3 regions of the Lysinibacillus sp. GW823-FHT02G10 genome follow, and region 3 is predicted to be linked to each of the others. Evidence: riboswitches for the same ligand, from Rfam matches in the RefSeq annotation. Region 3 holds a riboswitch; each other region holds the start of a gene.
What was found. A riboswitch is a leader RNA that binds a small molecule or an ion and turns the genes downstream of it on or off. The one in region 3 is predicted to bind thiamine pyrophosphate.
Positions count from the first base shown of each region.

Region 1 (5,492 bases), on a different contig from region 3:
TCCATTATTCTTGTATTTTGGATGGACATACTTTCATGAGCGACAGCGACTTAAAAGAAGTCATATTGTTGTACTTACTATTCGCATAGTGGCAGCAGGCTGTTTAGTTTTTGCACTCGCAGGTCCATATCTATTATTACCAATCAAAGAAGAACAAATTATTTATTTAGTAGACCGTTCTGCTTCTATGAATGGTACGGAAGATGAGATGGTTCAGTTTATACAGGAGAGCCTCCAATCAAAAAAAGAACCGCAGCTTGCGGGCATTTATTCATTTTCCTCTACTTTACAAACAGAAGCCATTTTATCTAAAACATTAAAGGAAGTACCGAAACTAACTGAAATTAAAGCTACCGATCAAACAAATATAGAACAAAGTCTACAGCTTGCTTCAGGGATTATAGATCCTAAAAAAGCAACTCGTCTTGTGCTATTAACAGATGGTAATGAGACAAAGGGCGATGCTTTAGAATTTGCTACGAAGTTGAAAGGCTCTAATATTAGTGTGGATATTAAGCCTTTTAGTCAACCAGTTGTCAATGATGTATCACTAAAAAGCTTTGTATCCCCTCAAGTTGCTTACGTTGGAGAGCAACAACAATTAGTGACTGACATACTTGCAACATCAGCAGGCCAAGGCGAGCTATTACTATATGAAAATGATGAGCTTATTCATCGAGAGGCAGTTGAGCTGACTGAAGGCACGAATGTGTTTACCTATAAACATGCAGCAACAGCTGAAGGACTTGTAAAATATGAAGCCGTTGTTCAAGTTGGTCAGGATGCCATTTTTGAAAACAATAAGTTAACTAGTGTCACAATGGTTCAAAGTGAACCACATTTATTAATCGTTAATGGTTATGAAACAGCTTCACCCATCGCAGCAGCACTTGGTAGTCAATCCATTGCCTATGATGTTGTAGCACCTAAAAGTTTACCAAATGAACTATCCAGCTATTTGCAATATAATGCTATCATCTTCGACAATGTACCAGGTCATTTAGTGGGTGAAGCAAAAATGAGTGTTATTGAGCAAGCAGTCAAAAACTTTGGAGTTGGTTTTACAATGGTGGGTGGAGAAAATAGTTTTGGTCTAGGCGGCTATTTTAAAACACCGATTGAAACCTTATTGCCAGTGGAAATGGAAATTAAGGGTAAAGAGCAATTACCTTCCTTAGGATTAGTGATTGTACTTGACCGTTCTGGCAGTATGCAAGGCTCGAAGCTTGAGCTTGCTAAGGAAGCAGCAGCACGTTCTGTTGAGATGTTGCGAGACGAGGATACATTAGGATTCATCGCCTTTGATGATCGTCCTTGGGAGATTATAGAGACAGGGCCTCTTAGCAGTAAAGAAGAGGCTGTGGATACTATTTTATCAGTAACACCTGGTGGGGGAACAGAAATCTATAGTTCATTAGCTAAAGCCTACGAGAACCTTGCTGATTTAAAGCTCCAACGTAAGCATATTATCCTCTTAACAGATGGGCAGTCACAGGCAGGGAACTATGAGGATTTAATTGGTGGAGGAAAAGAAGAGGGTATAACCTTATCGACAGTAGCGATTGGACAAGATGCCGATGCGAACTTATTAGAAGCGCTTAGTGACATGGGCAGTGGACGTTTCTATGATGTGATAGATGAGCAAACCATTCCTTCTATTTTATCTCGAGAAACAGCTATGATTTCCCGCACCTATATTGAGGACAATCCGTTCTATCCGGCAATTTATAATGCAGCAGGATGGAACTCACTGTTTGCTAATGGTGTCCCACAAATGAATGCATATATTGGGACAACAGCAAAACAGGGGGCTACTGTTGTAGCAGAAAGCGAGAAAGAAGATCCTGTGTTAGCGCAGTGGCAATATGGTCTTGGTAAAACATTTGCCTTTACATCTGATTCAACGGGTAAATGGACAGGAGATTGGGCAAGATGGCAGAATTGGGGAGCATTTTGGCAAACACTTATTTCTCAAATGCTACCAAGCTACAATGATGTAGCCTATGATGTAAGATTGGAAGCAGATGGTTCCTTTATGATTACAGACCCTACAAATGAAGCCGCATTTTTAGATATTGTAGCGGTAAATGAAGCAGGGGAGGAGCTAGAAACAAAACTTGAAACCATTTCCGCATCTCAAGTTCGAGCTGTAGTACAAGCTGAACCTGGATTAATTTTCTTCCGTATAGCAGATGAAAAGCAGGCCATTTATCAGGCAGGGCTAAGTGTTCCTTATAGTGCTGAATACGAACTACTCCCTGTAAATAACCAACTGATAGAAGAGTTAACTCAACGAACAGGAGGCACTGTTTTAAAGGAACCACAAGATGTCTTCCGTGACTTTACGACAAAAGGAGCAGATCGGCAAAATATTGCCACATGGCTACTCTTAGCGAGTATGCTTCTTTTCTTTATTGATATTACCATAAGACGTTTTGGTTGGAATTTCCTAACGAATGCGAAGAAAAAAGAGCCGCTGGTTGAGGAAAAAACTATACCAGAAGACACGAATGTAGCACAGTTGTTAAAAGGCATGAAAAAACGATCTTAAATATAGAGGAAGCAGTGCAAACTCGAATAGTTTTGCACTGCTTTTTTATATTGCATGAAATAAAGAGTTATCCCCTTTGTAAAGAGGGTAAATGAGAAGAAAAGCGATCCAAATTGGACTACCCCAGCTCAATGAATGCTCATAATTCAATCTCTCTCAATAAAGAGAAGAATTAAACCTCTTTACTAGCTCTGTTTTACGCAAGCTACTCGCAACCATTACACCTAAAATAGCACCGATCGTACTTGATGTTAAAAAGGCTGGTAGGAAGAAGAATGCTGCTACAGATGTTCCCATGAATAATTTTGCAAAAGGGACTGCAATAAGTGAAGCCAGAATGCCCGTTCCGATAACTTCTCCGATACCAGCTAACCACATTTTATTACTATATTTATAGGCAAGGGCAGCACAGAACGCGCCGATGATACTACCAGGGATAGCTAGTAGAGAGCCTGTTCCAGTAAGGATACGAATGATGGCAGTGACAAAGGCAACTATAACTGTTGGTACGGGTCCAAGTATAATGGCTCCTATCACATTAATAGCATGCTGAACTGGGTAAGCACGTGCGATTCCTGTTGGGATGGATACGAAAGTAGAGCCTGCAACAGCAACGGCTACTAATAAAGCCATGACTGTTAATTTACGAATTGACATAAAGTTCACTCCTTTTGGTAAAGTTCGTGAGGAAAAATAAAAAGGCCACCCCCTTTAAACAATAGGAAGCGGCCTTGTATGTGTATAGTGACAACAGCAAGTAGCGCCACTTCCCTCCGCTAGTGTGAACTAGATCAGGTTCAAAGGGTCCGTATATTACCATATACGTCTCAGCCTTTTAAAGACTCCCCTAGTGGTTAAAATCATTCAATTTTGTGAATCAACAATAATGTAACATACTGCTAAAAATAGTCAATGATTTTTCAGACTATTTTGTATCGGGATGCATTAAATGAGGTGCTTTTTTCACTGTCCAGATGAGCGCAAGGAAGAAACAGGCTAATAATATGATAGAACCGAAAATATATGGACTATTCATATTCCAGTCAAATAATAAACCTGCCAAAGCGGGTCCAATCATATTTCCGAGGCTCATATAGGCATTATTCAACCCCGCAGCAAATCCCTGCTCTTTCTCTGCAAGCTTTGAGATGAGTGTATTAACAGCTGGACGAATTAATGTCGTTGCTGTAGAGAAAATTGTTGCTACAACTAAAATAAGGGCAAAGCCAGAAACAAATAATATTAAGAAAATAGCAACGGATGCAATAAATAAATTTACTAGTACTACTTTCATTTCACCATAACGATTGAACAGTGGTGTAATAATAAACATTTGTACTACTACTCCAAAAGCACCACCAACAACTAATATAATCGCTATATCTACAGGTGTGTAATTAAACTTTTCTGTCACAAATAATGACAATGTCGTTTGGAAATTTGCAATTCCAAACGAGAACACCAGCATAATTATGAGCATAACAAAATAAGGCATATGTATGGAACGAGCCATTTGCTTCGCCAGATTGTCTTGCTTTTGTTTCTGTTGAGCAGTGTTTGGTTTGGTAGAAGGTAATAAAAAGTAAGATAAAATAGATGCTACAATGGCTGCAGCTCCAGCTGTGAAAAATGGGAAATGTAAGCTTACCTTTGCTAAAAAGCCACCAATACCAGGTCCAATCATAAAGCCAAGAGACATAGCGGCACCCAACATCCCCATACCTTTCCCACGTTCTTCATAGGTTGTGACGTCAGCGACAAAAGCCATAATAGGAGGTGCAACAAATGCGGAACCTAGACCACCTAAAAATCGTGCTAAAAAGAGCATCCATACATCTGTAGCAAGGCCAAATCCGATTTGTGCAAGACCTGTTACGATAAGACCGAAAATAATTAAATTTTTTCGTCCGTACTGATCTGAAAGATTCCCAGCAATAGGAGAAAATACGAATTGAGCTAAGGCGAACGTTGCGATTAGCATACCTAGAACTTGTCCTGCTGCACCAAATATTTTTAAATACTCTGGCATGACAGGAATAATAATGCCAATACTCCCCATTGCGATAAACATATTAAACATTAAAATATACAAAGCCGCCTTATTGGACTTCTGCTGGGTCATCGAATGAACCCCCTTTTTGTAATCAAATATAGTACAGTCTATCATAAAGAATTATTGCTTGGCTAATAGTTAAGATTATAGTACTGGTTCTATATTTAGAATGGTTTTCCACAAAAGTTTTTATCCACGCACCTATGCATTATGAAATAATACATTTTAGTCATAAAAGTTGAGGGAAAAGAAGCTATGGGAGGATAAATTAGTAAAGCAACAACAATTGAGGGACTTCTCTTATAAAGGGAGAATTAAAAATTTGGAGAGTCTGTCTGTAATGGTATAAAGCATGGCTATAAATTGTAGCGATGTTGAGCGTTAGAAGTTATGGACTATCAAAAATACACTAATGTGAGAATCTATTAAAATTTAGATAAAATATTTTATAAATATAATAATGCAAATAGTGATTGAAAATGTTCTTAGTTTAATAAACAGTTAGATAAGCAGAGTAAAAAACTAGCGAATTGGTGTGAAAACCAATTCGCTAGTTTAATTATCTGATACTCATTTTAAATTCTAAAAATAATTCGTTGTATTTCCCTAAATAATCAGGTCCTAAATTTTTGTAGACCTCTAATGTATCGCGTTGTTCTTCAGAAGGATAGTAGCGTTCGTCAGAAACAACTTCTTCGTCCATTAAGTCCATAGCGGCAATATTAGGAGTAGAATAGCCTACAAAATCAGCATTTTGAGCACCTGATTCAGCACTTAGCATGAAGTTAATAAAGGCGTGGGCACCATCAATATTTTTTGATGTTTTTGGTATGACCATATTATCAAACCATAAGTTTGAGCCTTCCTCAGGTACAGCAAAGTCTAACT
Region 1 covers NZ_JBXAJI010000003.1:179,254-184,745, reverse strand. The annotation lists gene AC1RFD_RS13210 (VWA domain-containing protein) at 1-2,551, shown strand, start outside; gene thiW (energy coupling factor transporter S component ThiW) at 2,708-3,208, opposite strand; TPP riboswitch at 3,303-3,410, opposite strand; gene AC1RFD_RS13200 (MFS transporter) at 3,477-4,673, opposite strand; gene AC1RFD_RS13195 (ABC transporter substrate-binding protein) at 5,164-5,492, opposite strand, start outside.
Region 1: it holds a riboswitch for thiamine pyrophosphate, as region 3 does, so the genes downstream of both, thiW (energy coupling factor transporter S component ThiW) here and thiM (hydroxyethylthiazole kinase) in region 3, are expected to answer to the same signal.

Region 2 (5,492 bases), on a different contig from region 3:
CGCAATATGCAAGAGGATCCTACTTGGACAAGTATTAGTAAGACAATGGAAAATGGTGAACTAACAAGTATGTACGTTGACTCTAATCAACTGAAGGAAAAGGCCTATAATGTTTTTGCTCCAATGATTTTAGAGGGTATTGACGAAACATGGACTGTTCAAGTCGTGTTAGCTGAATCAAAGATTCTAGAAACATATAATCATGTATTTGTATTTACGATTATTGCTTCCATTATTATGGTGGTTTTGATGACAGCTGCAAGTGTGTTATTCATCTATAAACAATTAAAACCACTTAAATTTTTACGTGCATCGATTGAAACTGCAGCCGAAGGGGATTTAACACAAAAGGTAGAAGAGCGCTATATTAAGCCTGATGAAATTGGTGCAGTTGCTGTGGCCTATAATAATATGTTAGATAAAACCAATAGTGCGATTCAAACTGTACTAAATTCCACGAGGTTATTGAACCAATCTTCTAATCAGGTAAATGAGGCATTTAATGAGGTAGTTGCTTCTAGTCAGGAAGTTTCTGTAGCTATCAACGAGATTGCACAAGGAGCTTCGAAACAATCAGAGGATACAGAAGAAACAAATTATCGAATGATGGATTTATCAGATCAGATTGATGCTATTACGGCTCTTTCTAATGAAATGGATGAGCTATCTCATAAAACAGGTGTAACAACGGAAAAAGGATTGCATGAGGTTGAAAGTTTAAGAGAGCGTAATATGGAGACCAATCAAATGAATGGGCGTATCCAGCAGCAAATGGAATCATTAGCTTCTAATATTGCCAATATTAATCAGATTATTGCTTCGATTCAAAGCATTACCGAGCAGACTAATCTGCTAGCTTTAAATGCAAGTATTGAGGCTGCACGTGCTGGTGAACATGGTAAAGGATTTGCTGTAGTTGCAGAGGAAGTTAGAAAGCTTGCAGAACAATCTAAGAATGAAACAGAAATTATTAAGAGTACAGTAGAAAGTATTCTTGAAAATTCTCAGCAGACGGTTGCTGTGATTGCATCTAATGCAGATTTAATGCAATCTCAAAATGAGTCCGTACAAAGCACGCAACTAGCATTTAAAGATAGCAGTGACTTGTCGGGTTCAATTGCAAATTCTATTAGTGAATTAATGAATAAACTATCTAGCATGTTAGAGCATAAAAATCAGGCAATCATGGCTATCCAAAGTATTTCGGCTATTTCAGAGCAAACAGCAGCCTCTGCGGAACAAGTAAGTGCTTCTGCAATGGATCAACAAGTAGAATTACAAAAAGTAGCAGAGTCTATTCAAAATATGAACGATATTTCAAACGAGCTACAAGAAGTTGTAAACCGATTCAAGCTTGCTTAAAAAGAAAGGCTGCCTTCAATATAGAGGCAGTCTTCTTTATGGTGAAAGCAAGAGAAATTGACCTAGAAGGAATTCAACACTACTATTAACACTGGAAGGGGGACATTGATATGATGTATCTCGGAATGATTTTCTTTCAAATTGTTGTACCTATTTTAGTGTTACTTGTAATAGGCGCTATACTACAAAAGAAATTTCGCTTTAATTTAAAAGCATTGTCTCAGCTTATTACATATTGCTTTATGCCAGCAGCTGTTTTTGTAAATTTATATGAAACACATGTGGAATTATCTGTACTGGGAGAGGTCGGATTATTTATTGTACTCTTTATCAGTAGTCAAATGTTACTCAGTCACTTTATGGCAAAAGGGTTAGGCTTAGCTAAAACAGAGGCAGCTGTCTTTAAAAATAGTGTTGTGCTCATTAACTCGGGTAATTACGGTATTCCAGTGGCTCAAATGATATTTGCCACGCAACCTATTGGAGTAGCCATTCAGGTCATGCTCGTAATCTTTCAAAATATGACTACGTATACATATGGCTTATACAATTTAATTTCTTCTACAAAGTCAGGTATGACAATCATCAAGGATTTCTTTAAAATGCCTATTATTCATGCGCTGATTATAGGTGTCGCTATGAATTATTTTGATATCGGTATTCCACAGTTTATCAAAATACCAGTAGAACATGTGGCAGATGGATTTATTGCTGTGGCTCTAATTACTTTAGGTGCGCAATTATCACAACTAGAGATGAAATCAATGTTTAATAAAACCGTCTTTATCAGCTGTTTTACGCGACTAATTATTGGACCATCTGTTGCATTGGCCATTATTTATATATTGGGATTAGATGGAGTCGTCGCACAATCACTGTTTATAGCTAGTGCCTTTCCAACATCCCGCAATAGTTCTAGTCTAGCATTGGAATATGATGTAGAATCAGCAACAGCCGCGCAAGCTGTTTTATTTTCAACCATTGTAAGCTGTATAACTGTAACCATTGTGATCTATTTTGCAGAAGTATTATTTACCTAGTAAGATAAAAAATAACTTCCATCTCTTAGTATTATCTGCTACACTAGCATCAAACTAAATAGTATTAACTAGGGGAGTCTGATGAGTCAGGCTGAGAGGGAAACGCTACGAAGTTTCTTGACCCTTTGGACCTGATCTGGCTCATACCAGCGTGGGAAAGTTAAGAAGCTATTGCAGAGTATGCAATCAATAGACCTTTACATTCGTGGCCGGATCCAAATAATTATTTTGGATTCGGCCTTTATTTTTTGGATTGTTGGGGTGAGCTAGAATCGGTCCTTATATCAAAATAAATTTAAGGGAGAGAAGTAGCTCATGTCAGCAATTAGTGAAAAGAATATTACCATTATGTCCAGCTTTGAAGGAAGCAAAAAAGTATATGTGGAAGGATCACGCCCAGATATTCTAGTACCTATGCGAGAAATTGCATTAAGTCCGACAACAGGCAGTTTTGGAAATGAAGAAAATGCTCCTATTCGAGTATATGATACGAGTGGGCCCTATACAGATCCAGCCTACCAAGTAGATATTACGAAAGGTTTACCTGCCTTACGAAATGCATGGATTCAAGAGCGAGGGGATGTAGAAGCATATGAGGGACGCTCCATTAAACCGGAGGATAATGGCTTTCGTCATGTTGATGACCCGCGTATTCAAGAAAATGTCTTCCCTGAGTTGGCGAGAAAGCCTTTGCGTGCTAAAAAAGGTAAAAATGTGACACAGCTTCACTATGCACGAAAGGGAATTATAACGCCTGAAATGGAGTTTGTAGCAATTCGTGAAAATATGGATCCTGAATTTGTACGTTCAGAAATTGCAGCTGGGCGTGCTATAATGCCTTCTAATATTAATCACCCTGAGGCAGAGCCAATGATTATTGGGCGTAATTTTCATGTAAAGATCAATGCGAATATCGGGAATTCTGCTGTATCTTCTTCCATTGCAGAAGAAGTTGAGAAAATGACCTGGGCAACTCGATGGGGCGCAGATAATATTATGGATTTATCGACTGGTAAACATATTCATACAACTAGAGAATGGATTATTCGAAATGCTGCAGTGCCAGTGGGAACAGTGCCAATTTATCAGGCTTTAGAAAAGGTAAATGGTGTAGCAGAGGATTTAACGTGGGAGGTTTATCGTGATACTCTCATTGAACAAGCTGAGCAGGGTGTGGATTACTTCACCATTCATGCAGGTGTCCTTTTACGCTATGTACCACTAACAGCAAATCGTGTGACAGGTATTGTATCTCGAGGTGGCTCTATCATGGCACAGTGGTGTTTATATCATCATCAAGAGAATTTCCTGTATACACATTTTGAGGAAATTTGTGAAATTATGAAAGCCTATGATGTTGCTTTTTCCTTAGGTGATGGTTTACGCCCAGGCTCAATTGCAGATGCTAATGATGAGGCACAATTTGCAGAGCTTGAAACACTAGGCGAGCTAACACAGATTGCTTGGCAGCATGATGTTCAGGTAATGGTTGAGGGACCAGGTCATGTACCAATGCATTTGATTAAAGAAAACATGGACAAGCAATTAGAGGTTTGTAAGGAAGCGCCCTTCTATACATTAGGACCACTCACAACAGATATTGCTCCAGGTTATGACCACATTACATCAGCCATTGGGGCAGCCATGATTGGCTGGTTTGGTACAGCGATGCTTTGTTATGTGACACCGAAAGAGCATCTTGGTTTACCGAATCGCGAGGACGTTCGTGTGGGCGTTATCACTTATAAAATTGCTGCACATGCTGCTGATTTAGCAAAAGGTCATCCAGGTGCACAACAACGAGACGATGCACTGTCTAAAGCGCGCTTTGAGTTCCGTTGGCGTGATCAATTCAATCTGTCACTAGATCCCGAGCGTGCAGTGGAATATCATGATGAGACACTGCCAGCAGAGGGAGCAAAAACAGCACACTTTTGTTCTATGTGTGGGCCTAAATTCTGTAGCATGAGAATTTCACAGGATATTCGTAATTATGCGAAAGATAAGGATTTGAATACGACTGAAGCGATCCATCAAGGTATGAAAGAAAAGGCTGAGGAGTTTAAAAAAGCAGGCAGTCAAATTTATCAATAATGAAAGAAAAGGCTTATGTCAAAAAAATAGACATAGGCCTTTTCTTTATAAAAAAACTCCATGTGAATAGTGGATTCACATGGAGTAAAAGTTGGATTTGGATATCAATAATAAAGTGGAATATTAAACGTTTGTTGGTTGTTTTACATATGGATTTGTAAGGTCCATACCTTCTAAGGAAAGACCCATCGCTTTAGCGACACCTTCACCATATGCTGGGTCAGCTAGATAGCAGTGAAGGATGTGACGGCGTTTGATGAATTCTTCAACAGAAGCCATATCGTTCGCGGTATTTTCAAATAAGCGTTGCTGCTCTTCCGAAGTCAATAGACGGAATAGTTTACCTGGTTGTTCAAAGTAATTATTATCGTCTTCACGGAAATCATGAATACCTGCATGACCATCAATACGTAATTCAGGCTCTTTATGGTCTAAATTATGCTCCCACTCACCATAGCTATTTGGTTCATAGCTTAATGTCGAACCAAGATTGCCATCAAAGCGCATTGCTCCATCTCGGTGGAAAGTACGGAATGGACATTTTGGTGCGTTGACAGGAAGCATATAGTGGTTTACACCAAGACGATAGCGTTGGGCATCCGCATATGCAAAGATACGACCTTGTAACATTTTATCTGGTGAGAAGCTGATGCCAGGAACAATGTTAGATGGTGCGAATGCAGCTTGTTCAACTTCTGCAAAGTAGTTGTCTGGATTTTTGTTTAACTCGAATTCACCTACAGGAATTAATGGGAAGTCCTTTTTATACCATACCTTTGTTAAATCAAATGGGTTGTATGGTAGCTCACGAGCTTGTTCCTCTGTCATTACCTGAATGTACATTTTCCATTTAGGGAAATCGCCTTTTTCAATTGCTTCATATAAATCACGTTGTGAAGATTCGCGGTCTTGACCAATAATCTCATTAGCCTCGGCACCAGTTAAGTTCTTAATGCCTTGCTCTGTACGGAAGTGGAATTTAACCCAAACACGTTC
Region 2 covers NZ_JBXAJI010000009.1:75,918-81,409, forward strand. The annotation lists gene AC1RFD_RS20070 (methyl-accepting chemotaxis protein) at 1-1,362, shown strand, start outside; gene AC1RFD_RS20075 (AEC family transporter) at 1,473-2,402, shown strand; TPP riboswitch at 2,463-2,577, shown strand; gene thiC (phosphomethylpyrimidine synthase ThiC) at 2,718-4,496, shown strand; gene AC1RFD_RS20085 (catalase) at 4,620-5,492, opposite strand, start outside.
Region 2: it holds a riboswitch for thiamine pyrophosphate, as region 3 does, so the genes downstream of both, thiC (phosphomethylpyrimidine synthase ThiC) here and thiM (hydroxyethylthiazole kinase) in region 3, are expected to answer to the same signal.

Region 3 (5,492 bases):
ATTTGGTGTTCAATTAGGAGCTGAAGCTTCAGCTCGTGCCAACGGTTCCGTTGGTGGTGAAATCACTAAACGTCTTGTACAAATGGCAGAATCTCAATTAAAAGGTATGCCAAACAACAACCAATAAATGCTGATTAAGCATTTATAAACTTAAAACCAGTGACCGTAAAAGGCACTGGTTTTAGTTTGTTTATTGATCATTTATTTATACGAGATAAGGATCTAAATGTAGCTACTGTATGATCAACATCTTTGCTTTGACAAATAGCTGAAATAACAGCAACACCATCAACCCCCGTTTGAAATACAGAATGTGCATTTGTGAAATTAATTCCACCGATTGCTACAATTGGTAATTCAGGATGTAATGAATGAGCCTCCTGTAAAAAAGATGTACCACATGGTGGTTGTGCATCACTTTTAGAGGATGTTGGAAAGATTGGACCGATACCAACATAATCAGCTTGATGGTTAATAGCTATTTGCAATTCTTCCTCGCAATGGACAGATACACCAAGAATCATGTTCCCGATTCTTTTACGTGCTACACTTACAGGTAAATCATCTTGTCCGATATGAACACCATCAGCTCCTAGTCGTATCGCTAGATCAACATCGTCATTAATGATAAAGGGCACATGATAGTGATGACATAGTTTTTGGCATTGGCGTGCAAATTGTTCATAGGCAAGTCCAGTTAACGCGTGAGGACCTTTTTCACGAAATTGAAACATTGTAATGCCTGCTTGCAAGGCTTTTTCTAGGATATAGATAGGTTGTTCTTGAGGAGGAACATTGCTCGTACCCATAATAAAATAAAGCTCCAAATCCTCACGTTTCATGAATAATCACCTCACAGCCTTCCTTATACTGTTGATAAGCAAAATGATTAGTGGGTCCATGACCATTTCCAATCGATAAATTAAACATAATAGCTAATTGGATATATTTTTTAGCTTCCATAATGGCATTTTCCAGAGCAAATCCTTGTCCAAGAAAAGCAGTAAGTGCTGCGGAAAATGTACATCCAGTACCATGCGTATTTTTTGTTTGGATTCGTGGAGACTGCAAAGAAAAAGAACGTCCATTTTTGCAAAATACATAATCAATGGCATAAAGTGGATCTGCTATATGACCACCTTTAATGATGACACATTGTACACCTAGCTGTAACAAGCTTTGAGCTACTTCTTTCATATCTTCAAAATGATGAATAGATCTCCCAGTAAGTGTCTCTGCCTCGGGTATATTGGGCGTAACAACCGTAGCAAGTGGTAATAAAGTTGAGCGTAAGGCATCGATAGCTTCTTGCTGTAATAGGCTTTCCCCACCTTTTGCAATCATCACCGGATCAACAATCAGTGGAATGTTTAGCTCCCTGATCTGGTGTGCAATTGCTTTGATAATTTCTGAGGAATAAAGCATTCCTGTTTTAATCGCAGCGATTGGAAAATCTTCTACTAAGGCCTCTAATTGTTTTTTTATAAAGGAAACGTCAATAGGGCAAACACCTGTTACACCCAAAGTATTTTGAGCAGTTAGAGCAGTAATAACAGAAGTACCGAACACTTCTAATTCCTGAAATGTTTTTAAATCAGCCTGTATACCCGCGCCTCCACCACTATCTGAGCCAGCGATTGTTGTTACAATATGCATGAAGCTGCACCATCCTTTGATAAGCGATGTATAGCATTGAGTAAGGCTATTTGAAAATCACCAATGTCTGCAGTAAATGCGGATGCCAGTACACCTGCTTTTTTATAGTAAGTAAGTGTTTCTGTTAATTGTTGGTAAGGATTATGGCTTACACTATAGGCTGCGCCACAAATTGCGCTAAGTAAACAACCTGTACCCGTTACTTCCGTCATTTGTGGATGACCACCAGCGATCCATTGGCTATGCTTGCCATCAGTTATAAAATCGCGTTCTCCTGTGACAATAACAATGCATTGATAGCGTTGAGCCAATGATGTGGCTTCTAATTCCGTAGCGATAGTGCCATGACCACTATCTACACCCTTTTGTTGCCAATTTACACCAACTATTGCTGCTAGCTCGCCGAGATTACAGCGAATCACGGCAAAGTGTATGTTTTCAAGTAAGTATCTTACGGTTTCCTTACGATAAGTTGTGGCTCCAACTCCGACAGGATCTAAAATAACAGGAATACCAAGTTTATTGGCTTTTTCACCTGCTAATAACATGGCACTTTTTGTGCGATCATTAAGTGTTCCAATATTAATTAATAATGCTTGAGCAATGGCCACCATCTCCTCTACCTCTTGGTAGTCATCGGCCATTACTGGTGAAGCACCTATCGCTAATAAACCATTTGCTTGAAAATTTGCCACTACATAATTGGTTATACAATGGATAAGTGGTTGCTGTTGACGAATTGTTTGAAAAATCATTGTAGTCCTCCTTTAGGGATGGACGTAAGCATGCAAAAAAGGCTCTTTTTGTGTAAAAATGCACGAAAAGAGCCTTTCATCTGAAAACGATGTTTATTGCTCCCTACGTCAGTATTAACTAACAGGTTCAAAGGGTCAGGTTTTACCTTCTCAACTCTTACGAGTCCCCCTGCAATCTTGCTTTTAGTTGACCAAAATGTACCATACTTTTCATTTGTATTCAATAGCAAGTTTTCCTATAGATAAAATGTGACCGATGCCATATAGGAGGGTATGATAGTTGTCATGACTTTACCGAAATTAAGCACAAACCATTGAAAATGCTGAAAAAAGAGTTTTATAATGTGTCATAACAAAAGGGGGCAATTGCCATGAAAAGACAAGATTTAGTTGCACCAGAATGGTATAACATAGTAGAGGAAATTGAAAAATATGCTCAGGATGCAGCCAAAAATGCTTTAATCATTTATGAAGAAAACCAAGACATCCAATGTATTACATATGCACATTTATTGGAAAAAGCAAATCAAGCAGCACATGTATTCACCAAGCAAGGTTTAAAGAAAGGTGACGTCATTTTAGTAATGGTACCACGTTCGGTTGAAGCATATATTGTGTATATTGCTGCATTGAAAGCGGGTTTAACTATTATTCCAAGTTCTGAGATGTTAAGAACAAAGGATATTGAGTATCGAATTCATCATGCAAATGCTAAAGCAGTTATTGCATTTGAACCCTATATTGAACAGTTCGATAAAGTGAAAAATTTACAAGACATACTGCAATTTGTCATAGGGAATGCACATGAACCTTGGCAGAACATACTTGAAAAAATGAATAATCAACCTACAACCTACATAAATCCTATCCCAACAAAAAGCACAGACAATGCATTTTTAGCCTATACAAGCGGAACAACAGGAAATCCAAAAGCAGCAGTGCATACGCATAGTTGGGGCTATGCTCATTTACGAACAACAGCACCATATTGGTTGGGTGTACAAGAAAATGATATTGTTTGGGCGACTGCAGCACCAGGGTGGCAAAAATGGATTTGGAGTCCATTTCTAGCTACTTTAGGCAGTGGTGCTACTGCATTTGTCTACAAAGGTAAATTTGAAGCAGCTTCTTATTTAGCATTGCTTGAGAGATTCAAAATCAATGTACTATGTTGTACACCAACTGAATATCGTTTTATGGCAGCGCTTGAAAATTTACATGAATATGATTTAAGTGCAATTCGCCAAGCTGTATCAGCTGGTGAGCCATTAAATAGTGAGGTTATTAGAGTATTCTTGGAAACATTCAAATTACAAGTGCGAGATGGCTATGGACAAACGGAAAATACATTATTGGTAGGCACAATGGTAGGGATGGAAGCGAGAGTTGGCTCTATGGGAAAACCTACTCCTGGCAACACTGTTGAAATTATTAATGATTTGGGCAAACCTGTTACAATCGGAGAAGTTGGTGATATTGCTGTTCATCGCGAAACGCCAGCACTCTTTAAAAAATATTTAAATGATCCTGAACGTACAAATTTACAATTTCGTGGGGATTGGTATATTACAGGAGATCGTGCCTATAAAGATGAAGATGGCTACTTTTGGTTTGACGGACGAGGAGACGATGTTATTATATCCTCAGGCTATACAATTGGCCCTTTTGAAGTAGAGGATGCTTTAATGAAACATCCAACTGTAAAAGAGGCTGCTGTTATAGCGAGCCCTGATAAAGTAAGAGGAAATATTGTCAAAGCATTTATTGTTCTGCGCAATGGTGAAAAAGGTGATGGAGCGCTTATTCAAACACTCCAAAGTCATGTTAAATCATTGACTGCTCCTTATAAATATCCACGTGCTATTGAATTTGTAGAGGAACTACCAAAAACATCTTCTGGGAAAATTAGACGTGTCGAATTACGGCAACAAGAAATCAAACACCTCCAATTATAATATTTCCTAGGAAATAATGTCGAAAATCAAAGTTCATCAAAGGTATGGACTTTGATTTTTTTATTTTTTTTAGGTAAGGTAATATGAGGAAATACATAGCTTAAAGCTTTTTGTGTTTAATTATTGCAAAAAAATGAAACAAATTGGCAAGTCATACGTATTACGTGTTGAGGAGGCGGAAAGACATGAATGTAAAAAGGTGGGTTGCTTTAGTAGTGGCAGGTGTTCTTTTACTATTTTCGTTAGGAATTAATACCATTTTTGCGCTATTTAAAGCAGATTTCCTAGGTAATTTTGATAGCTTAATGGCAGGTAATAGCTTAGATGTATATGAAAATGTCATTGAAGGGGAGAATTTTGATAAGCGAATTGCTTATTTAAAGGTAGATGGAACAATTCAAGATATCGGCTCAAGTACATTGTGGCAACCAGTTGCCTATGATCATCAATTTTTCTTAGAACAATTGGATAATATTTTATATGATGAGTCCATACAGGGTGTTGTTTTAAGCGTTAATTCACCAGGTGGTGGTGTAAAGGAATCTGCAGATATCTATAAAAAGCTACTAAAAATAAAAGAAGAACGACAAATTCCAATTTATGTATCAATGGATTCTATGGCAGCTTCAGGTGGTTATTATATTTCTGCACCAGCAGATAAAATATTTGCCCATCGTGATACAATAACAGGCTCTATTGGTGTCATCATGCAATCAATTAACTATCAAGAGCTGGCTGAAAAAGTAGGAGTCAAATTTGAAACGTTTAAATCGGGAGAGCATAAAGATATGCTAAGTCCAATGCGTGAAGTGACAGCAGAGGAACGTGCAATGATGCAAGATATGATTAATGAAACGTACGAAGAATTTGTAGATATTGTAGAGCAGGGACGTAATATGTCTGAAGCAGAAGTAAAGAAGGTTGCAGATGGTCGTATTCTTGGCGGTACAAAAGCACTTGAAGCAGGGTTAATTGATGAAATTGGTGATGAAGAAGCGGCCATTGCAGCTCTTCGTGAGGATTATGGACTTGAAGATGCAGCTTTATTTGAGTATTCATACGATATGGGTGGCTGGCAATCATACGTAGGTATGAAAATTGGCTCCATGTTCGGTCCCTCTGCCGA
Region 3 covers NZ_JBXAJI010000002.1:362,585-368,076, reverse strand. The annotation lists gene AC1RFD_RS11730 (alpha/beta-type small acid-soluble spore protein) at 1-127, shown strand, start outside; gene thiE (thiamine phosphate synthase) at 198-842, opposite strand; gene thiD (bifunctional hydroxymethylpyrimidine kinase/phosphomethylpyrimidine kinase) at 832-1,656, opposite strand; gene thiM (hydroxyethylthiazole kinase) at 1,644-2,411, opposite strand; TPP riboswitch at 2,495-2,592, opposite strand; gene mbcS (acyl-CoA synthetase MbcS) at 2,783-4,366, shown strand; gene sppA (signal peptide peptidase SppA) at 4,552-5,492, shown strand, end outside.